Regions from separate parts of the Actinomadura miaoliensis genome, predicted to be linked through region 2. Evidence: predicted binding sites of a transcription regulator. Region 2 holds the regulator's gene; each other region holds the start of a gene.
The links. Region 2 encodes LexA, which represses DNA repair genes until DNA is damaged. Its sites were predicted from a motif close to TCGAACANNTGTTCGA; they were not measured.
Positions count from the first base shown of each region.

Region 1: ABD811_RS01285 (alpha-ketoglutarate-dependent dioxygenase AlkB) is a predicted target of LexA. The motif match lies at 3,500-3,515, and genes of this name have one in related genera.
Region 3: uvrA (excinuclease ABC subunit UvrA) is a predicted target of LexA. The motif match lies at 3,246-3,261, and genes of this name have one in related genera.
Region 4: ABD811_RS32370 (SAV_6107 family HEPN domain-containing protein) is a predicted target of LexA. The motif match lies at 3,236-3,251, and genes of this name have one in related genera.

Region 1 is NZ_BAAAZG010000001.1:267,188-272,839, forward strand. Features, by position in the region: gene ABD811_RS01270 (hypothetical protein) at 74-355, shown strand; gene ABD811_RS01275 (hypothetical protein) at 1,434-1,889, opposite strand; gene ABD811_RS01280 (SMI1/KNR4 family protein) at 2,078-3,274, opposite strand; gene ABD811_RS01285 (alpha-ketoglutarate-dependent dioxygenase AlkB) at 3,539-4,063, shown strand; gene ABD811_RS01290 (hypothetical protein) at 4,718-5,149, shown strand; gene ABD811_RS01295 (MarR family winged helix-turn-helix transcriptional regulator) at 5,290-5,652, opposite strand, start outside.
Region 2 is NZ_BAAAZG010000018.1:234,023-239,674, reverse strand. Features, by position in the region: gene leuS (leucine--tRNA ligase) at 1-1,232, shown strand, start outside; gene ABD811_RS15765 (YciI family protein) at 1,229-1,570, shown strand; gene lexA (transcriptional repressor LexA) at 1,880-2,581, opposite strand; gene ABD811_RS15755 (LysM peptidoglycan-binding domain-containing protein) at 2,767-3,183, shown strand; gene nrdR (transcriptional regulator NrdR) at 4,099-4,575, shown strand; gene ABD811_RS15745 (vitamin B12-dependent ribonucleotide reductase) at 4,685-5,652, shown strand, end outside.
Region 3 is NZ_BAAAZG010000012.1:44,014-49,665, reverse strand. Features, by position in the region: gene ABD811_RS10905 (Rieske (2Fe-2S) protein) at 1-56, opposite strand, end outside; gene uvrA (excinuclease ABC subunit UvrA) at 227-3,064, opposite strand; gene ABD811_RS10895 (GNAT family N-acetyltransferase) at 3,331-3,933, opposite strand; gene ABD811_RS10890 (TetR/AcrR family transcriptional regulator) at 3,976-4,563, opposite strand; gene ABD811_RS10885 (MBL fold metallo-hydrolase) at 4,547-5,362, opposite strand; gene ABD811_RS10880 (maleylpyruvate isomerase family mycothiol-dependent enzyme) at 5,523-5,652, shown strand, end outside.
Region 4 is NZ_BAAAZG010000051.1:82,417-88,068, reverse strand. Features, by position in the region: gene bldD (transcriptional regulator BldD) at 1-101, shown strand, start outside; gene ABD811_RS32380 (hypothetical protein) at 216-404, opposite strand; gene ABD811_RS32375 (MFS transporter) at 401-1,558, opposite strand; gene ABD811_RS32370 (SAV_6107 family HEPN domain-containing protein) at 2,489-3,004, opposite strand; gene ABD811_RS32365 (L,D-transpeptidase family protein) at 3,358-4,107, opposite strand; gene ABD811_RS32360 (YbaK/EbsC family protein) at 4,173-4,646, shown strand; gene ABD811_RS32355 (arsenate reductase family protein) at 4,643-5,002, shown strand; gene ABD811_RS32350 (hypothetical protein) at 5,051-5,652, shown strand, end outside.

The sequences.
Region 1 (5,652 bases), on a different contig from region 2:
CCAACTATCGCTGGCCGTCACAGGCGGAAGTGACTTGCTTCCCAGCGCCCCCGCCTAGCCACACCACAAACACGTGTCCGCGGATGGGGACAGCACGCAGGTCAGCCCCCAGCCAAGAAGGCGCCCCTCCCCCTTTACCGAGACGACCGCATCCGGCCACACCACCCCGTGTCGGACCCGCGTCGCCGACGCCTGGCGGCGCGGCTGGGCGCACTACTGGCTCGACAGCACGGCCGAGTGGCTGGCCTGGGTGCAGCAGGAAGACCCCGAAGGGCAGCCCTGGCCGTGGTTCGGTTCGTTCGCCTACTGGCCAGAGTCGATCGCGCGCAGGGAGAGCGAACAGCCGCCGGGGTGATGCACTGATCGCCGCGCGTACAGCCGACCTCCCTCCGGGCAACAACGCCTGTTCGAACTCGCCGAAGCCGACAACTGGCAACCACGCGGTGTTGCCTGAGGAAGTTGTCGAGCTCCGTCCTGACGTCCATGCGCCGCACCCCCGTTGTGGCTGAATTCAGTCCAGACGCGAATCAGGCCGCACCAGGTGCAAGTTGCTCAGCCTGTCCTCACGTCGCGCTTCCCCGCGTTGCGGTCTCTGCTGCGAGGTCTGGCCATCTGGAGCACCGGAACGGCCCCCGGTCAAGGTCGCGGAGCTGAACGTCGCCGTTGCCGTGCGGATCGGTGCCAGCGATGCCGCACCAGTCAGCCGCAGCTGCCGACGACATCCTGACTGGTGGTTGGCTGGTGGTGACCGTCGCCTGGACCCGCCTGAGTATGAGCCCGTTCAGCGAATCGAGGTCGCCGCTGCGTACCGGACTTGGCTGGGCCACGGCCGACCGGGTGTCACCCGCTTCGGTATGGCGGTCCTGCCTGACGGGCGACATCAGGTGTGGCTCGATGCGCCATCGATGTCGTCTTGGGCCCCGGTGCGCTACTGAGCGTCTCGGCTGGTTGACCACCAGAACAACGGGCCGCGGGAGAGTTCCTGGTCGGGCTCGGCGGGGACGTCGTGCGCGCGGCGATCCCGGCATCGGCGACCGGACTGACCGCTTCCCCAGATTTGCTCGGTGTCGTTCCTGCAGATGTACAACCACCCGGCCGAACAGGCACCTGATCCGGAGGTGCGCCAACGAGGCGTGCCGCCGCGCCTTCGTCCGCCCCGAAAACGGGCAGGACCACCGAAGTGAAGTACCGCTCACGCGAATGCGCCCGCACCCAAGCACAACGAAATTTGCGCCGCAGGCGCAAACAACACCGGTCCCAGTAACCAATTCCGTAGCCGCGCCCGCCCGGCGCAACCAGGGTTCGGGTACCGGTGGGAGTGGTTCGCCAGAGCGTGCGCCGAGCTGATGTCAGTGGTCAGCCGGTGTGGCGCCGGGGTTCTCATCGGCCAGCCGGGCAGCCTTGCGAGCGGCGGACAGGCGCAGGCCGGCGCCTCAGACGTCGGCCTGCTTGTGGATCACTTCGGGCCCCGGCGGTCCAGGCCAGACTTGGATGAGGTAGTCCTCAACGATCTCATCCACCAGCGACAAGTCGTAGGCGATGTCGCGGCCGCGGGCGTGCACGCGCACCCGGTAGGTTCCGGGACCCGCAATCGTGAGTGGCGGGAGGTCGGGCGGGTCCTCCATCAGGGCGTACACCCTCAGCTGCCCGACGGGTGCCTCCACCGTGACCTCGGCGACCTCCTCCCACTCGTCCCAGGACGGAGCGCCGGGTGGGGGAGCCTGCCGGCGCAGCTCGACGCTGACGGCGACGGCGCCGGTGGCGATGCCGGTGTAAATGACCGCTCCCCAGGGTGGGTCAGGGGTGATCAGTCCGTTGGCGGGGCGGTCGGCAGGAGGAGTCGGCGGGGCGTCGCTCCACTCGGCGAGCAGGAACTGGTGGTAGTTCACCGGGGTGGGTTCAGGGCCGTACGTGAGGCTCGTGTTTGTCCCCGGGGTGTCGGGAGGCATAGGTCTCGATCTCCATTACTGGGCGCCACGTTCGTTTGTCAGTTGCTCGCACCGAGTCATCGTCGACGGCGCGTCGGCATGGATCCAGCTTTCAGCGAGCGGCGGCGGTCGCTGGAATGCCGTGGAGGTCAGCGCAGTGCACGCAGTTGACGAGTGCGCAGCGGCAATTGGCGTATCTCCAACGCGTTGAGCACTCCAAGCCAGCCCTGAGGTCCATCGATGATGGTGGTGCCCTGGTCGACGATCCGGACGTGGGCGATCGGTCGACCTTGGTTGAGCGGCTCGACCAGATCACACAGACGGGCACCGAGTTGCTCGGCCTGGTCGGCGAGGACGCCGAGCCCGCTCCCGGCATAGCGAGCGAGGGTGGCCGGGGCCATCGCGTCGTAGTTGTCATAGCGGATGCCGGCGGCGGCGCGCTCGGCGGACGCCATCAACTCCCGATGCCGCGTCCAGTCTTGCGCGGCCCACGCTGCGGCCCGCTGCTGTTCGCGGCCGGCCGGGTCGTCGGCGAGCACTGCCTGAGTGGTGGCGAGGAGCAGTTCGGTGCTGCGGACCACATGCGCGGCGATCCAGTCGGCGGGCCACGAGCCCGCCGCCGGCTCGTTGAATCCGCCTGCCCGCGCCTCGGCCACGAAGGCGGCGTACCGCTCGCGTAGCCTCGCGACGTTGACCGGCACATTTCCACCGGTCGACCAGCGGCGTGCGGCGCTGTCCCAGGACATCCTGCCGTCGTCTTCGACCCAGACGCGATATCCGTGAACGGGGACCTCCTGCGTCAGCCCAGCGGCGACGTCGGCGAGCATCTCCGCCACACCGCCCCACCACACCGCATCACCAGCTCCCCCATCACGGAAGAACCGCCGAACACAGCCATGGGCTGGACCCGGCCGAAGATCGACGAACAGGACGCTGCCGCCTCCGTCGCCGGCGATCGGCAACCAACGCGGCAGCCAGGCACCCGTGCACGGGGTGCCCGCCGACGCCCGGTTCTCCCGCTCCACGAACGCCGCGAACTGCGCAGGATCAGTGGTCTGTTCTACCACCCCGTTCCAGACCGTCATCCGTATCTTCCGGCTGTCCAAGGCCATCTGGATCGAGCATGGCGTGTAGAACGGCGGCAGCAGACTGCTGAGGCCGGCCTGGCCATCGGCCCGCCGCCACCAGGCGACCAGATCGTCTGGCAGGGCCGTCCCCACAGTGCGTTCCGCCTCGCGGATGTCGTCCTCCGCCGCCGGCGGCCCGATCGCGTCCAGTTCGTGCGGGCAATGCCGGAGCAGCCAGTCCACGATGACGTCCCACGAGTCGTCCACGCCGCGCCGCATCCGCCAATCATGACCCACCGCATTGCGACGCGAAGACACGTGTCGCGATGCTGATCAACGCGAACGGCTCCGGCTCGGGCAGTGTCCGGTCCCCTGGGCCCCCATTCCCCGGTCCGATGTGTGCCGTGAGATCAGTGCGCTGCGGTACATGCCGGTTGGCGCCTGTGCGAGCCGCGGCGAAGACCCGGTCATCGCCGTCACCGGCGTGGACGGCCCAGACCATGGTCGAATAGATTTTCGAATGTGGTTCCAGGTCTTCTCTGTTTGCCCGGCTGGCTGGACGACGCCGCCCAACGGCGACTGTCCCAGGACATCGACACGGCTCCCTGGTCGTCGCAGCTGCGGCGGCGCGTACAGCACTACGGGCACCGCTATGACTACGGACGTCGCGGCGTGGGCGGCGCCTCCGCCCCGCCGCTCCCCGCCTGGGCGGTGTCGCTGGCCAACCGGCTGCATGAGGAGGGCCACTTCGACCGCCCGCCCGACCAGGTGATCGTGAACGAGTACCTCCCCGGGCAGGGCATCAGCGCCCACGTCGACTGCGTGCCGTGCTTCGGTCCGGCCGTCGCCTCGGTCAGCCTGCTATCGGCGTGCGTCATGGAGTTCACCCACCCCGAGGAGGGGACGCGCGTACCGGTGCGGCTCGTGCCCGGCAGCCTGTGCGTGATGACCGGCCCGGCACGGTTCACCTGGCGGCACGCGATCCCCGCACGCAAGAGCGACCCGGGGCCGGACGGACGCATGCCACGTGGCCGCCGGGTGTCGGTGACGATGCGAACCGTCCTGTGATCCCGGGCGCGGCCGAGGATGGTCAGGCGGGGCGCCCGACGCGTCGATCGCCGCCGGCTCTGCGGCCACCTGCCCGTCCATGAAAGTCACCGCTCCCGCACCAAGATTGCCTCGGCGTCGGATTGACCGATCCGGCATCGAGGTTTCCTCGCCGAGGCTGACGTAGGAGGCGAGGCTGCCCAGCTGGGGGCCAGCCTTGGCCTGCAGGTGAGGAGCGGTGCGTACGGCGGCGGTCAGGTGGGTGAATGCGCCGTGGCGCGGCTTGTGCAGCGTCCAGTTGGCACGGTGCGGGTCGATGGCGGAAGAGGCGGTCGTGAACAGGCGCTCGGAGCGCGGCCGGTGTGCGGGCCAATGTTGGGGCGGCGCGGGGGCGCGGGGGCCGCTGGTGCAGCGCGGCGGTCGGTGAGGAACGGCAGCCCGCTGGTGCCTCCGGCGGTGAGGTGAGATTGCAGCCGGGCGGTGCCGGTCTGCCAGGGTGCGTACTCGATCGCTCCGCTGGTCGCGCCGGAACTCCAGATCCGGGTTCTCCATGTTCAGCGAGAACATCTCATCGGCACGCGCGGCGGTCTCGTACAGCAGCCGCCAGAAACACCCGCTCGCGCAAGTCGTGCCGGACGTCGCGAAACAGCTCATCCGGGCGGGCTCATCGTGCGGATGGGCCGCAAGGTCGCCGGTAGAGGGGGTGCTGGGCTTCCGAAGCCGCACAGGTCCGAGACCGCTCCCCCGGACCCCTGGCCCTGGCCCTGGCCAGCGGAACTGGGCGACGCCGTCCTGCTCTACAACTACGGCGTCTCGCAGCACGTCAATGGCGGCCGGACCTGCCCCCAGAGCTTCCTGGAAGAAATGCCCACCGTGCTGGTCACCGTCCGCGGCGGCGGCTACGGGCCCCCTCGCAAGGGCTGGGACCATTCCACTCCCTACCTGCAACGCGTCCTCGCCGACCTTTGGGAGGCGGACCTGACCGTCGTCGGACGCGAACTGACGCTCGTCGGCGTCGACCAGCCCCGGACCGACCTCGCCGTCCAGCGACACGCCGAGGCCCGCGACGCCGTCCGCCGCACCGGCCGCGCCCTAGCCGCCAAGTAACCGGCCCCCGGCCCGGCGGCGGCCAGGACGGGTGGTTGTCAAAGACCGCGTTCGTGCAGCCGAACCCGGCACGGTGGTAGTAGTGACCGCCCTGCCGGTCACTCATTCCGCCTGCCCGCGTCGACGATAAGTCAGGGTGTTTAAGACGTGGCGTCTTCGTCCTCAGGGGCGAGCCGTGTCCAGATGGTGGTCAGCTGGCGCAGATCGTCCTCGTCGAGCCGGTCGAAGAAGAGCCTCCGGAGGTCGCCGTGGTGCTGCTTCCAGGCCTTGCGCAGGAGTGCCCGCCCCTCTCGGGTCAGTACCGCCTCGAAGCCGCGGCCGTCCTCGGCCGACCGCCGCCGCTCGATCAGCCCACGGCGCTCCAGCCGGTCGGCGAGCCGGGTGAATCCGCCCGTGGACATCAGGCGGCGCTTGGCGAGTTCGGACATGCGCATGCCGTCGCGACCGGCCTCGCCGAGCAAGGCCAGGACGCTGTACTCGGCCATGCTCACGCCCAGCGGTGC
Region 2 (5,652 bases):
TGGGCAAGGCCGCGGTCAACTTCCGGCTGCGCGACTGGCTGGTGTCCCGGCAGCGGTTCTGGGGCTGCCCGATCCCGATCGTGCACTGCCCGTCCTGCGGCGAGGTCCCGGTGCCGGACGACCAGCTGCCGGTGCGGCTGCCCGACGACCTGCGCGGCGCCGACCTGAGGCCCAAGGGCACCTCGCCGCTGGCCGCCGCCGAGAACTGGGTCAACGTCGAGTGCCCCAAGTGCGGCGGCGCGGCCAAGCGCGACAGCGACACCATGGACACCTTCGTCGACTCGTCCTGGTACTACTTCCGGTACTGCTCGCCGACGTACGAGGACGGGCCGTTCGACGTCGAGCAGGTCCGCAAGTGGATGCCGGTCGACCAGTACACCGGCGGCGTCGAGCACGCCATCCTGCACCTGCTGTACAGCCGGTTCTTCACCAAGGTGCTGTACGACCTGGGCATGATCGACTTCACCGAGCCGTTCACCCGCCTGGTCAACCAGGGCCAGGTGATCCTGAACGGCAAGGCGATGTCCAAGTCGCTGGGCAACATGGTCGACCTGGGCGAGCAGATCGAGCAGTGGGGCGTCGACGTGGTGCGCCTGGCGATGCTGTTCTCCGGGCCGCCCGAGGACGACATCGACTGGGCCGACGTGTCGCAGCCCGGCATGGCCAAGTTCCTGACGCGCGTGCACCGCATCGCCACCGACGTGACGTCCGCACCCGGCACCGACCCCGCGGCCGGCTCGGTCGACCTGCGGCGCGTCACCCACCGCACCATCGACGAGGCCACCACGCTGATCGAGCAGCACCGCTACAACGTGGCGATCGCCCGGCTGATGACGCTGGTCAGCGCCACCCGCCGCGCCATCGACGAGGGCCCCGGCCCCGCCGACCCGGCCGTCCGGGAGGCCGCCGAGACGATCGCGGTGCTGCTGTCGCTGTTCGCCCCCTACACCGCCGAGGAGGCGTGGGAGCGGCTGGGCCGTGAGCCGTCGGTGGCGACCGCGGGCTGGCCGGCGGCCGACCCGTCCCTGCTGGTGCGCGAGTCGGTGACCTGCGTGGTGCAGGTCGCGGGCAAGGTCCGCGACCGCCTGGAGGTGCCGCCCGACATCGCCGAGGACGAGCTGGAGCGGCTGGCGCTGGCCTCCGCCAAGGTCAACGAGGCCCTGGCCGGCGCACGGATCCAGCGCGTCATCGTCCGTCCGCCCAAGATCGTGAACATCGTGCCCGCCAAATGAGCACGCTGCACCTCCTGCTGCTGCGCTACCGCGGCACCGAGGACGAGGTCGAGCCGCACGTGCCCGCCCACGTGGCGTACCTGGAACGCCACCACCGGGCGGGCACGTTCCTGGCCTCGGGCCAGACGGTGCCGTCCGAGCACGGCGGCGCGATCATCGCGCGCGGGACCGACCGCGCCGAGATCGAAAAGATCGCCGAGAATGACCCGTTCGTCTGCGCGGGCGTGGCCGAGTACGAGATCATTACAGTCGATGTGGGCCGGGTCCATCCGGCCCTGGCGGGACTGGCCGGCGTCGGCCCGTCCCGCGTCCGCGCCCCGGGAGAGCCGCCCGGCTGACGCGGCGCATCGGCCGCGCAGCCCGCGGTCCAGGCACCGGCGGGCCCGAATCCGAGCCTGACGGCCGCGAGCGGAGAACCACCGCCGCGGCCGTGTCTCGGCCTGGCCTGGCAGGCGCGCCTGGGCGCGGGCGCCGAGCGGCGCTCGTGGACGAGCTGGAACTGGAATGGGTGGAGACGAGTGCGTCCGCACGCGGTTGTCGAGATGACGCCTCCTGCGCACAGCGCGGGGCGCATGCGAACGCCCGCCACCGCCCTGGGGGCCGGTGACGGGCGCGCGGGAGTGACCTGGCCGCGCCGGGCCGGGACGTCACATCTTGCGCAGGACGGCGACGACGCGGCCCAGGATGGACGCCTCGTCGCCGGGGATCGGCTCGTAGGCCGGGTTCTGGGGGACCAGCCAGATGTGACCGTCGCGGCGCTTGAATGTCTTGACGGTGGCCTCGCCGTCGATCATCGCGGCGACGATGTCGCCCTGCTCGGCCACCGGCTGCTGGCGCACCACGACCCAGTCGCCGTCGGCGATCGCCGCGTCGATCATCGAGTCGCCGGTGACCTTCAGCAGGAAGTGGGTGCCCTCGCCGACGAGCTGCTTGGGCAGGGTGAACACGTCCTCGACGGCCTCCTCGGCCAGGATCGGCCCACCGGCGGCGATCCGTCCCACCAGCGGCACGTAGGCGGGGGCGGGACGCGGCGCGGTGTCCTGGCCGGCGCCGGGCGCGTCGAAGTTCTCGGTGTCGGTGCGCACCGGCGTGGCGCCCGGGACCCGCACCTCGACGGCGCGCGGCCGGTTGGGGTCGCGGCGCAGGTATCCCTTGCGCTGCAGCGCGCGCAGCTGGTGCGACACGCTGGAGGTGCTGGTCAGGCCGACGGCCTCGCCGATCTCGCGCATCGAGGGCGGGTAGCCGCGACGCTGCACCGAGTCGCGGATCACCTCCAGCACCATGCGCTGCCGCTGGGTCAGGCCCGCCTCGTCCATGGGGCCGTCGGGCAGCTCCCGGACCTTGGTCATCGCTCGTCGCCTCCCGACGCTCGCTCCGTCACTCCTTGCCGAACGTTATCGCGTCCGGCTGCAATGATCAAACAATTGTTCGAAGAATGTACTCGCGTTTCTCGGGGGGCTGCGGTACAACATCGTACAGACGTTCGATCGAATATGCATTCGAAGATCGGCTGTCGGTCACGAAGGGGACCGAGATGGCGGGTTCGCTCCACCCACACTGCATAACGGCCGAAGCTCCGGCCCTCACCACACACATCCAGCACGCACCGCCGCCCCTGGGGGCTCCGGCGGAGGGCGCGTGGGACGATCTGCGGCTGACGCGGCGCGGCCGCATCGTGATGATCGGCCTGCTGGCGGTGCCGCTCCTGGTCGCGTTGTGGCTGACCGCGACGGCCCGCGCGGGCGCCGGCGGCCCCGACGCGTCCGACCCCGGCGTGCGCCCGGGCAAGACGGTCGTCGTCGGCAACGGCGACTCCCTGTGGACGATCGCCCGACGGGAACGCCCCCGCGACGACACCCACCTGCTGGTCCGCCGCATCATGGACCTCAACAACCTGTCCACGACAATCGTCCGCCCAGGCCAGCGCCTGCGCCTCCCCGCCAACGACTAACCTCCGCTTTCACGCCGTAGCGGCTGTCGCGCTCCTGCGGCGGCAGCCGCCTCACTCTCCCCACCAAGCCGGAGCGGTACGCCCTGCTCTGCCGACGGGGCGCGAGGCGAACACCGATGGCTCGGCCCCACCAGCCTGAGGGGCCGAGCCGCTACTGCCCAGACCCGGGCGGCGTAGTGCACGCGGTCACGACCACGACAGCCGCCGCCCGCCGGGTCTGGGCCAGGGCGTCGCCCCAGCTCGCGCGGCGTAGTGCGCTCGGTCACGGCCATGGCAGCCGCTGCCCGCCGGGTGTGAGGCCAGGGCGTCGGCCCGCCTCGCGCAGCGTATTGCACGCGGTCACGGCCATGGCGGCCGCTGCCCCGCCGGGTCTGGGCCAGGGCGTCGGCCCAGCTCGCGCGGCGTCGCGCTGGACACGGCCAGGGCTCCCACGGCCAGATCTGCCGCCGCCGTGCTCGTTCACCGTTTTCACGGTCGCCTCCATCCATCCGTATCCGCCGCTCGCACCCGCTTCGCTGGAGTACGGTCGCTCCCGGCCCGCCGTCATCCATCGCGGCGGGCTGGCTGTAGTGATGTGGCGATTTTTGGGGACTTGTGGGTTGGCCTCACCGTGCGAGGCGACCTCCCGCCCGAAGGCTTCGGCGGGGGATGCGAGAAGCCTTACGGCAAAGGGGGTTTGGGTGGTTTGTGGGGGTTCTTGGGGGTCGGTGGAAGCGACACGCCGAGGCGGGGTTCGCGGGCCCGGTGTGACGAGGGTCTACTGACGGGGGTCGTGATCCAGGTTGCGTTGCCCCTCCGGGCGTCCTACGGTTGACCACAACATCTAGTAGTTACACGGGTGTCATTAACCACAAGTTGTGTCTTGTGGGTGACGATTTCTCGTGTGGCTTGATCTGTCAGGGGAGGAGGGAACGCGTGCACTGCCCGTTCTGCCGCAACCCTGACACCAAGGTGATCGACAGCCGCTCCACCGACGACGGATCGGCCATCCGGCGCCGCCGGTCGTGCCCGGAATGCGGCAAGCGGTTCACCACACAGGAGAACGTGCTCCTCATGGTGGCCAAGCGCAGCGGCGTCACCGAGCCGTTCTCCCGGGAGAAGATCATCGCCGGCGTGCGCCGCGCCTGCCAGGGCCGTCCCGTCGACGAGGACGCGCTGGCCAAGCTCGGGCAGCGGGTGGAGGAGGCGATCCGGGCGACGGGGGTGGCAGAGATCCCCTCGCACGAGATCGGACTGGCCATCCTCGGCCCGCTCGGCGAGCTCGACGAGGTCGCCTACCTGCGGTTCGCCTCGGTGTACCGGGGTTTCGAGACGCTGGACGACTTCGCCAGAGAGATCGAGTCACTGCGTACCAAGGCCGGTTCCTCGGGGGAGCCTGGCCGGCCCCTGTGAGGGGCGGGCTTCACGACTGTTGAGAGCGCCCGCGGCCGGGAGCAAACGGCCGGCGGGCGGGGTTATTCCTGGACAGGGCCCGGCGGGAGGGCCCGAGAGGGGGAAGGTCATGACGGAGACGGTGAGCGGCTCGGCGGCCCGGCGCGGCAGGGGGAGCCGCAAGGGGCTCAAGGTCGAGCGGATCTTCACCACGCCCGGCGTGCATCCGTACGACACGATCCGCTGGGAACGTCGTGACGTGGTCATGACCAACTGGCGGGACGGCTCCGTCAACTTCGAGCAGCGCGGGGTGGAGTTCCCCGACTTCTGGTCGGTGAACGCCGTCAACATCGTGACGTCGAAGTACTTCCGCGGCGCCCTCGGCACCCCCCAGCGCGAGCACAGTCTCAAGCAACTGGTCGACCGGGTGGTCAAGGTGTACGTTGACACCGGCCTGGCCGAGGGCTACTTCGCCTCGGAGGAGGACGCCCAGATCTTCGACCACGAGCTGAAGCACGCCCTGGTCCACCAGATGTTCAGCTTCAACTCCCCCGTCTGGTTCAACGTCGGCACCAAGTCCCCGCAGCAGGTCAGCGCCTGTTTCATCCTCTCGGTGGACGACTCGATGGAGTCGATCCTGGACTGGTACAAGGAAGAGGGGATCATCTTCAAGGGCGGCTCCGGCGCCGGTGTCAACCTCTCCCGCATCCGCTCCAGCAAGGAACTGCTGTCGTCCGGCGGCACCGCCAGCGGACCGGTGTCGTTCATGCGTGGCGCCGACGCGTCCGCCGGGACGATCAAGTCGGGCGGCGCCACCCGCCGGGCCGCCAAGATGGTCGTGCTGGACGTCGACCACCCCGACATCGCCGAGTTCATCGAGACCAAGGCCCGCGAGGAGAACAAGATCCGGGCCCTGCGCGACGCCGGGTTCGACATGGACCTGGGCGGCAAGGACATCGTCAGCGTCCAGTACCAGAACGCCAACAACTCGGTGCGCGTGTCGGACGAGTTCATGCGCGCCGTGGAGAGCGACGGCGAGTTCGCGCTGCGCGCCCGCCTGAACGGCGAGGTCGTGGACACCGTCAAGGCCCGCGACCT
Region 3 (5,652 bases), on a different contig from region 2:
CCCTCTTCAGCTGGCCGCTCGGCGGATTCGGTCCGCGGTGCGGGCTCCTGTGCCATGCCGTGTCCTCCGTATGTCGAGACCGTCCGTTGTCACTTCTCACCAGGAGCACGTGCGGGCTCCCCCGATGGTTCAAACCAGAACCATTTTCGGGCACGGCCGACGGAAGGGCGGAATCGGGGCCAGACGGCCGGGGCGCCGCGGGGCCGGACCCCGCGCGGCGTCCCGGTCAGTCGAGGAGCTTGGCCAGGAACATGCCGGTGTGGCTGGCCTCGACCTTCGCCACGTCCTCGGGCGTGCCCGCGGCGACGACGGTACCGCCGCGCGAGCCGCCCTCGGGACCCATGTCGATGATCCAGTCGGCCGTCTTGATGACGTCCAGGTTGTGCTCGATGACGATCACCGTGTTGCCCTTGTCGACCAGGCCGTTCAGCACGCCGAGCAGCCGCCGGATGTCCTCGAAGTGCAGCCCGGTGGTGGGCTCGTCCAGCACGTAGATGGTGCGGCCGGTGGAGCGGCGCTGCAGCTCGGCGGCGAGCTTGACGCGCTGCGCCTCGCCGCCCGACAGGGTGGGGGCGGGCTGGCCGAGCCGCACGTAGCCCAGGCCCACGTCGTTGAGGGTCTTCAGGTGCCGGTGGATCGCCTTGATCGGCTCGAAGAACTCGGTGGCCTCCTCGATCGGCATGTCGAGGACCTCGGCGATCGTCTTGCCCTTGTAGTGGACCTCCAGGGTCTCCCGGTTGTAGCGGGCGCCGTGGCACACCTCGCAGGGCACGTAGACGTCCGGCAGGAAGTTCATCTCGATCTTGATGGTGCCGTCGCCGGAGCAGTTCTCGCAGCGGCCGCCCTTGACGTTGAAGGAGAACCGGCCCGGCTGGTAGCCGCGCACCTTGGCCTCGGTGGTCTGCGCGAACAGCTTGCGGATGTGGTCGAACACGCCGGTGTAGGTGGCCGGGTTGGAGCGGGGCGTGCGGCCGATCGGCGACTGGTCGACGTGCACCACCTTGTCGAGCTGGTCGACGCCGGTGACCCGGCGGTGCCGGCCGGGCACGGTCTTGGCGCCGTGCAGCTGCCTGGCCAGCGAGTTGTAGAGGATGTCGTTGACCAGCGTGGACTTGCCGGACCCGGACACGCCGGTGACGGCGGTGAACACCCCGAGCGGGAACGCCACGTCCACGTTCCGCAGGTTGTTCTGCTGGGCGCCCTTGACGACGATCTCGCGGCCCTTCTGCCGGGGGCGGCGCACCCGCGGGACGGGGATCTCGCGGCGGCCCGACAGGTAGGCGCCGGTCAGGGACTCCTCGCAGTTCAGCAGCTCGTCGACCGTGCCGGACACCACGATGCGGCCGCCGTGCTCGCCGGCGCGCGGGCCGATGTCGACCACCCAGTCGGCGTCCCGGATGGTGTCCTCGTCGTGCTCCACGACGATCAGCGTGTTGCCCATGTCGCGCAGCCGCAGCAGGGTCTCCAGCAGCCGGTGGTTGTCGCGCTGGTGCAGGCCGATGGACGGCTCGTCCAGCACGTACAGCACGCCCACCAGGCCGGACCCGATCTGGGTGGCCAGCCGGATGCGCTGCGCCTCGCCGCCGGCCAGGGTGGCCGAGGCGCGGTCCAGGCTGAGGTAGTCCAGGCCGACGTCCAGCAGGAAGCCCAGCCGCGCGTTGATCTCCTTGAGGACGCGCTCGGCGATGTGCTTCTCGCGCTCGCTCAGCTCCAGCGACAGCAGGAACTTGGCGCACTCGCCGATCGGCATGGCCGCGACCTCGGCGATCGACTTGCCGCCCATGGTGACCGCCAGCACGTACGGCTTGAGCCGCGCTCCCCCGCACGACGGGCACGGGATCTCCCGCATGTACCCCTCGAAGCGCTCGCGGGTGGCGTCGCTCTCGGCCTCGGAGTGCCGCCGCTGGATGTAGGGGATGACGCCCTCGTAGGCGGTGTAGTACGAGCGGGTGCGGCCGTAGCGGTTCTTGTAGCGGACGTGCACCTGCGTCGAGTGGCCGTTCAGGACCGCCCTGCGCGCCTTGGCGGGGAGCTTCTCCCACGGGGTGTTGAGGTCGAAGCCCATGGCGTCGCCCAGGGCCGACAGCAGCCGCAGGAAGTAGTCGCTGACATGCCCGTTCGACCACGGCTGGATGGCGCCCTCGCCCAGGGTGAGGGCCGGGTCGGGCACGACCAGCTCCGGGTCGACCTCCATGCGGGTGCCCAGGCCGGTGCAGTCCGGGCAGGCGCCGTAGGGGGAGTTGAACGAGAACGAGCGGGGCTCCAGCTCGTCGAACGACAGGTCGTCGTAGGGGCAGTACAGGTGCTCGGAGTACATCCGGGTGCGGCCCTCGTCGTCCTCGGGCAGGTCGACGAAGTCCAGCACGATCGTGCCGCCGGCCAGGCCGAGCGCGGTCTCCACCGAGTCGGCCAGCCGCTGGCGCGCCGACTGCTTGACCGTCAGCCGGTCGACGATCACGGAGATGTCGTGCTTCTCCTGCTTCTTGAGCTTGGGCGGGTCGTCCAGGCGGACCATCTGCCCGTCCACCATCGCCCGGGAGTAGCCCTTGGACTGCAGCTCGCGGAACAGCTCGACGTACTCGCCCTTGCGGCCGCGGATGACGGGGGCGAGCACCTGGAAGCGGGACCCCTCCGGCAGCTCCAGCACCCGGTCGACGATCTGCTGGGGGGCCTGGCGGCTGATGGGGCGGCCGCAGACCGGGCAGTGCGGGTGGCCGATGCGCGCGTACAGCAGCCGCAGGTAGTCGTAGACCTCGGTGATCGTGCCGACCGTGGACCGCGGGTTCTTGCTGGTGGACTTCTGGTCGATGGACACCGCCGGGGACAGGCCCTCGATGAAGTCGACGTCGGGCTTGTCCATCTGGCCCAGGAACTGGCGCGCGTAGGCCGACAGCGACTCCACGTACCGGCGCTGCCCCTCGGCGAAGATCGTGTCGAACGCCAGACTCGACTTGCCGGACCCGGACAGCCCGGTGAACACGATCATGGCGTCCCGCGGCAGGTCCAGCGAGACGTCCTTCAGGTTGTGCTCGCGCGCTCCACGCACGATGAGTCGGTCATGCACGGCGTTCTTCCGGTTCCTTGTCTGGGCGCGATGGGGAGACGCGATGGCCTCAGGGCAACCAGGGGATACGCGGTCCCCCGGGAACATAACGCGACGTCGAGCCGCCGCATTTCGTGCCGGTCCCGGCCCGTTCCGATTGTGGTCCGCGCCCGTCCCCCAGGGGCCGGGCGACACCATCGAACCGTACACGTGTTCGAAGATCTCTCGCCACCGGAACCCACGGCGTGCCCGGCGTCACCCCACACGCGCGGAGGCGTCACCGCCGGTCAGCGGACCCGGTGGGCGTGGGCGCGGCGCCACGCCTCGCTGCCTTTGTAGGCGTCCCGGGACATGACCCAGACCATCTCGCGGCCGGGCTCCCCGAAGAGGGCGGGGTCGCGGTCCTGGACGCGGTCGAGACGGTAACCGAGCACGCGCGGGACGCCCGCGCTGGCGATGTTGGCCGGGTCGCAGTGGATCTCGGTGCGCTCGATGCCCGGCAGGGCGAACGCCACGTCCGTGACCAGCGCGGTGGCCGTGCTCGCCAGGCCGCGCCGGGTGTGCGCCGAGTGCACCCAGTAGCCGATCTCCAGGGCGCCGGGGCCGAGGCGGGCGTGCATGGCGACGCTGCCCAGCACGGCCGTCTCCCCGGGGTCGAACATTCCGTAGCCGTAGTCGACTCCGTCGGCCCACGTGCGCACGGCGGTCTGGAGATAGGCCCGCTGCTTCTCCAGGGACGGCGCCTCCCTCGCCCAGGGCATCCACTCGCGCAGCCGCTCGTGTGACTCGGAGACGGCGTCCTGCAGCAGCTCGGCGTCGTCCTGCGACCAGCGCCGCAGTAACAGGCCGGGGACTTCCAGGCGTGGGGGCGGCCAGGCGGATCCGTGCATGAGGCCATCGTGACCGACGCCCGTCGCGGCGGCCAGCGCTTTTCAGGCGCGGGGGCGCAGGCCGTCGAAGACGATGCCCAGCGTGCGGCGCCGAAGGTCGTCGTCCCACGCCCCGTGCAGGGCGCCCTGGCAGGTGGCGGTGAGGATCGCCATGACCTCGTCGAGCGCGACGTCCGGGCGCACGGCCCCGGCGCGCTGCGCGGCCTCCAGCAGCTCGCCGACCACCTGTTCCAGGTCGCGGATCTGGTCGCCCGGCTCGGCGCCCATCCCCTCGGCGGCCAGCAGGCCGAGCACGGTGCGCACCCGCGCCGCCCGTTCCACCATGAACGCGAAGTAGTCGAAGAAGGCGGCGGCCGGGCCGGCGTCCGCCGACAGCGCGGCGGCCTCGTCGACCAGCCGGGTCCGCAGCTCCTTCATGATCGCGGCCAGCAGGTCGCGCTTGGTCGGGAAGTGCCGGAACACCGTGCCGATCGCCACCCCGGCGCGGGCCGCGACCTCCTCGGTGGAGGCGCTCTCGCCCTTCTCGGCGAACACCTCCTCGGCGGCGGCCAGGATGCGCGCCCGGTTGCGCCGCGCGTCGGCGCGCAGCCTCCGTCCCGCCTCGGCGGCGTCGTCAGGCCGGTGGGTCATCGTCCAGGGCGAAGTCCAGGTAGCGGTCGTAGGAGCGCTGCACGGCCGCCTTGCCGTCGGTGTAGACGATGCGCTTCCACCAGGCGCCGTACACGCGGCCGAAGTGGTAGGGCTCCAGCAGCCGCAGCGCCCTGCGGATCGTCCGGGGCCGCTCGGGGATGAAGTTGGGGTAGGACCACATGAAGCTGACCCAGCGGCGGTCCTGGACGACCTGCAGGATGTCGCCGGAGAACAGGGCGCCCTCCCCGTCCTCGCCGTCGCGCCAGTGCATCACCTGGCCCCCGGCGAAGTGCACGCCCGCGTTGATGAGGGTCAGCCCGTCGGCGATCTCCAGGGTGTCGCCCGACCAGTAGCGCACCGCGTCGTCGGGGCGCGCGACCCACTGCCGGTCGGCCTCGTGGATGTGGACGGGGGCGTCGAAGGCGTGCGCCCACTCGATCATCGTGCCGTAGTAGTGCGGATGGCTGATCGCGATCGCCGAGATCCCGCCCAGCTCGCGCACCTGGCGGACGAGGTCGTCGTCGATGTGGGTGATCATGTCCCACAGCACGTTGCCGGACGGCGTCCGCACCAGCAGGGCGCGCTGCCCGATGGCGGTGGGCGGCTCGGCGCCCACCCCGATCACGCCCTCCCCCTCCTCGGCGATCCGGCCGCGGTGCCCGGCGGCGCGCAGCTCCTCCAGGGTCGTCCACCGCTGCCCGTCCCACCCGACGTACTGCCGTTCGTCCAGGCAGATCGGGCAGTCCTCGCGCGGCTCCCCGTACTGCACGCCGCACGTCACACAGATCGGATGCCTCATGATCGCCATTGTTCCCGAATGCCCCGAGCCCATCCGGCCGGGCCCCGCCGCGGCGTCATCGGGCGGCCGCCGGCAAGTGATCTGGGAGGGTTTGTCGGGGAGGGGGTGCGTCGGCGAGGATGGGGCGTTCGTCGCGTGGCGGGGGCGGGAAGGAAACGCCGTGGAGGACTGGCCGAGGATTCTTGACGAGATCGTCGCGGGCACCGAGCGCGTCACGGACACGCTGTCGCGGCTCACCGACGACGACATGCGCGCCCCGTCCGCGCTTCCGGGCTGGACGCGGGGCCACG
Region 4 (5,652 bases), on a different contig from region 2:
TGGCGGTGATCTACGACAAGTCGCCGTCCGAACTGACCGAGGAACTGATCGGCTGGGGCGTTCTCGACCCGGAGGCCCGGCGCGCCGTGGAGGCGTTCTGACCACCTGACCGGGAGCCCCTCGACCCGGCGTCCGGGGCCTGGTCTGCGAGACGAGCCCCTCGCCTCGCGTGCCAGGCCCCGGACGGCATCGCCCGCCGCGTCACCACCGGCGCGTCACCACCGGCGCGGCGCCGCCGCGGCGACGGCGAGCACGCCCGCCATGGCGACCGCGCTGACGGCGAAGCCGAGCGCGAAGCCCCACTCGGCGGGGAACCGACCGCCGTCCGGCACCGACGCCGTCACGATCACGGCGCTCACCTGCGTCCCCAGCGACGCCCCCACGGTGCGGAGCAGCGTGTTCACACCGGTGGCCACCCCCGTGTGCGCCGCGGGCACCGCCGCGACGACGAGATTGGCCACGGCCGCGTAAGCCAGCCCCAGCCCCACCCCCCGCACGGTCCCGCCCGCGTACAACTGCCACATGGCGTCGTGCGCCACGCTGACGAACCCCAGCCCGGCACCCGCGAGCACCCCGCCGGCCAGCAGCACCGTCCGCGACCCGACGCGCCTGTCCAGCACGCCCGCGGCGACCCCCGCCACCGACATCCCCACCGCCGACGGAAGCTGCAACACGGCCGCCTGCGTGGCGCTCCCCCGAAACCGAACCCCGTGCTTTCGGGCAGCTGCACGAGCAGCGGGAACAGAACCCCGCCGCCCATCAGCGCGAACCCCGACAGCAACGAGGCGGCGTTGGCCGTCCACACTCCCCGCAGCCGCATCAGCCGCAGGTGGACCAACGGCTCGTCCGTCCGCGCCTCCACCGCCAGCCACACGGCCGCCAGCACCACCGCGACGACGAGCAGCTCCGCGCCCAGGGTCAGCGCGGCCAGCCCCGCCGCCAGCCACGCGGCCAGCAGCACCGCCCCCCACCAGTCGATCCGTCCCGAAGGACGCCGCCGCCCCTCGGGAACGATCCACCAGGCGGCGAACCACCCCGGCACCAGCCCGCACACCGGCAACCACAGCAGCCAGCGCCACCCCAGATGGTCGATGACCGGCCCGGCCACGCACCACGACACCGCCCCGCCGACCCCCAGCATGGACGACATCAGCCCGACCGCCGAGGAGGTCCGCGCGGGCGGTGCCACCTCCCGGATGATCGTGTACGCCAGCGGGAACACGCCTCCGCCGACCCCGGCCAGCGCCCGCCCCGCCAGCATCACGGGCAGCGACGCCGCCGAGGCCGCCACCACCATGCCCGCCGTCGCCATCGCCAGCACGCCGAGCAGCACCCGCCGCGGCCCGAGCAGGTCGCCGAGCCCGCCCACCACCGGCGTGGCGACGGCCGCCGACAGGGTCATCGCCGTGAGCGCCCACGCCGCCCCCGCCGCGGTGGTGCCCAGCCCCTCCTGGATGAGCGGCAACGCGGGCGACACCACCGCCATCGACAGCGAGTACGCCATCACCCCGAGAAAGGCGAGCAACGGCACCAGCCCTCGCCCACCCCGCCCCGCCAACGCCGCCCCTCCTCCCCGACCACCCCAACCCTCTCACACCAGACAAAACCCCAAGATCCACAATCACCACCCCAACAGGACACCCCGAACACACGCACAAACCGCCCGTACAGCCCACCGACCAAAAGCCGATGCCGTGCCCACATGTCGACCGAGAACGCCCGACCAACCCGTCACCCGAGCCAGCGCGGGCCCGTCCGCTGGCGCCTCCACCATGAAGACGTGCGCCCACAAGACCACCCCGGCACCCGGCGCGCCTGCCGACGCGACGCAGCGATGGCCTGAACATGCGGGAATGACGCGCCAGGCATCCGAGCGTGGGGGCCCAGGCTGCCGCTGAGCATGCGCCATCAGCGGGCGCAGGAGAAAACACGGCAGGCAGCCAGGGAATGCCAGGCGGCGCAGCGATGGGCTGAACATGCGGGGATGACGCGCCAGGCATCCGAGCGTGGGGCCCGGGGCGCCGTTGAGCGTGCGCCATCGGCGGGCGCGGGAGGGAGCGTGGCAGGCGGCAGGGATTGGCGGCAGGCGGCGCGGTGGTGGGCTGGGTGTGCGGGGATGTCGCGCCGGGCATCTGAGGGGGCCGGGGCCGCCGTTGGTCCAGGGAGGGGAACGGCGGCCCCGGCGGGCGAGGCGGCCAGACCAGGGGAGGATGACCGCCTCGAGATGGGGGTCCGGGCGTCGCCCCATGGGACACCGCCCACGGGGCCGTGGCGGGGCCGACCGCGGGACGGCGAGCGGGCCGACTGGGCCCGGTTGGAGGTCCGCAGGGCCTCCCCGGCTGGGCACCGAGGACGGGGCTGCGGCGAAGTCGGCCGTAGCTCACCCGGGCGGTGGCTTTGGGGGCGTCTTCTGGGTGGGTGTCGAGGGTGGGGCGCGGTGGCGGAGCCGGGCGTGGGGTGGTGAGGTGTTGCCTGCTCCGGGCTCGGGTCAGCTGGCGCGGGAGTCGGGGATGGGGAGGGTGGGCTGGCTGGGGATGCCCAGGGTCTCCTCCACCAGGGAGACGAACACCTCGGCGTCGTGCAGGAGTTCGTCGGCCTCGCGCGCGGTCACGGCGCGGGGCAGTCCCGCCTCGGCGGCGGCGCGCTTGTCGGCGCCGGCGGCGAAGAAGGCGGCCCACTCGCGCAGGGCGGGCTCGGCCTCGGGGAGCAGCACCCACACGCTGCGGGGGCGGCCGCGGCGGTGGGTCTCCACGGGCTCCTTGGAGGCCAGCACCGCGGCGGCGGCGCGCAGCGCGGCCAGGTGGGCGCACACGTAGCGCACGGCGGGCGAGGTGGCCTCGGCCGCCTCGGCCAGGCCCATGCGGGCGGCCTGCAGCTGCCCGGTGGCCGTGTGGGCCGGGCGTGGGGCAGGAAGCGGGCGTGGACGTGGGCGGGGCAGGTCGCCGAACTGGGCGGAAGAGTGAACAGCGGAGTGGGCGCCCCGCGTGGTCTTCGTGACGGACATGGCCTGTCTCCTTCCGGCTCGGGCCGGCCTGGCCGGCCGGGCGGAGCGCTTCCCCTCGCTCCGCCCGGCCGTCCGTCCCGCCGGATCGCGCGCTGATCCGGCGGGACGGGCGGGGGTTCCGGGGGACGTGCCCCCGTGAACACCGCGGACCCCGGCGACACCGGCCGTCGGGCCGGCGAGCAGGGGGCCGCGCCCCGTAGCCCTGGCACGGTCCGCGAGTCCCGTACCACGTCGAACATAAGTTCGACGCATTCACAGTAAACCGTCCCCATGACGATTCGTCAACGTGTTCGAACACGGCGACGATCGCCCTGGTCAGGGCCAGTAGAGCAGGCGGGTCCGACAGTCGCGGGCTAGGCCGGACGGCGCACGTGGACGGCGACCCCGTTGGCGACGATCTTCGGGAAGTACTCGGCGATGTGCATGGGCAGCCGCACGCAGCCGTGCGAGGCCGGGTGGTCCGGCACGCTCGGCGCGCCGTGGAAGGCGATGCCGCCGTTGAAGTAGATCGGGTTGTAGAGCCGGCCCAGCGGCGCGACGCGCCAGCCGTCGATGCGGCGCTGCGTGCGGTAGTCGCCGGTCGGGGTGACGGCGTGGCGGCAGCGCTCCTTCTTGGTCTTGGGGTCGGTGGTGCAGAAGCGCTCGCCGGACCCCGCCGAGACATGCGAGATCAGCCGCAGCCTGCCGTCCTTGTAGACGACGAGGTACTGGCGCGTCAGGTCGACGTCGACACGGTCGGACTCACGCCGCTTGGTCAGCGGCTGGGGCTGCCTGGGGGCGTCCAGCGCCTTCCAGACGCCGGCGTCGACGGTGCCGTTGACCGCGAGGCGGTTGACCTTCTGGAAGGCCCACACCGCCATCTGGGTGGACGTCCCGAAGCGGCCGTCGGCGGTCCCCGGGTCGTAGTGGAGTTGCTTGAGGCGGGTCTGCAGCTGCCGTACGGCGTCGCCCTTGGACCCGAGCTTCAGCGTGGGACGCTGGGCGGGCGCGGCCGCCTGCTCGACGGTGGGGGTGGTGGCGCCTTCGGCGGCCGTCGCCGCCTGGGTCGTGAAGCCGGTCGCGACCACCGCGCCGGCCAGTACGGCTGCCATCCGTGCACGCATCCGCATACCTCCCTTCCTGGGCAAATGCACCCAAGGTACAGTTCTCGACACTCTAGAGTGCTGCCATGCATGCGAACGCCGAACGGGTGGCAAAGGCCCTGCGGGAGCGGGGCGCGACCGGAGAGATCGTCGAGCTGCCCGAACCCGCCCCCACCGCCCAGGCCGCCGCCGAGCAGCTCGGCTGCGCGGTCGGCGCGATCGCCAACAGCCTCGTCTTCGACGCCGACGGCGCCCCGCTGCTGGTGCTGACGAGCGGCGCCCACCGGGTCGACACGAGCCGGGTGGCCGCGCTGGTGGGGGCGCGCAAGGTCAGGCGGGCCACGCCGGAGTTCGTCCGGCAGGCGACGGGTCAGCCGATCGGGGGTGTCGCCCCGCTCGGGCACCCCGCCCCGATCCGTACGCTCGTGGACGTGTGGCTGGACAAGCACGACGTGGTCTGGGCGGCGGGCGGGCATCCCCACACCGTCTTCCCGACCTCGTACGAGGAACTGGTGCGCATCACCGGGGGCGACCCCGCCGACGTGGGAGTGGACGAATGACGACCGAGATCTGGCACAACCCGCGCTGCTCCAAGAGCAGGGCCGCCAAGGCCGCGCTGGACGAGGCGAGGGTCTCCTACACCGAGCGCCGTTACCTGGACGATCCGCCGACGGCCGAGGAGCTCGACGCGGTGCTCACCCGTATCGGCGCCGAGCCGTGGGACGTGGCACGCCTGAACGAGCCCGTCGCCAAGGAGCTCGACCTGAAGAACATGGAACGCGACCGCGCGCGCTGGATCGAGGTGATGGTCGCCAACCCGGTGCTGATCCAGCGGCCCATCGTGCTGACCGGCGACGGCGACGCGGTCGTGGCCCGCGACCCCGACTCGGTGCGGCGGGTACTCGACAGCGAGTGATGCCGGTGTGATTCTGGGGAACCGGACCCACGACGTTCGGGAGGGCGGATGACCGCGCAGATGCGCACCGGGCCGGCCGCGCGAAACGCCGACTTCCGCGGCATCGATCCGCCCGCGCTCAACCAGCTGCTCAAGCAGATGCAGGAGGCGGCCACGGCGATCCGGGGCTGGCTCAACGGCCACCGCCCCCCGCCGGGGGTGTCGGCCGCCGGGTACCGGCAGGCCGACCAGGTCGCGCAGTGGACGGCCGACCAGCTCGGCATGCTGACGCGCCGCTACAACTACGCGGTCACCCATCCCGACCGGGGCGGGGGCGTCCAGACGCCGCCCGCCCCGTCCCCGGCGCCGGGCCCGTCCGGCGGCCCGGGCACGGGTGCGACGCGGGGCGTCCCCACGCCCAGGGGCGGCGCCGGCAAGGGCGGGCAGCCGTCCAAGGGCGGCGGGGCGCCGTCGCGTCCGTTCAAGCCCGCCCCCGCGAAGCCGCCCCGCAACACGACGCCGAACGGCGCGGGCGACATCGGCAACTTCCCCACCCGGGAGGCCGCCGCCAAGGCCGCGCGCGCCGACGCGCTGGCCGTGTCCGCCGCGCTCAAGGACCACAAGCCCGTCCCCGACCAGGTGTGGAAGCACCTGAAGGCCAACGCCGACGA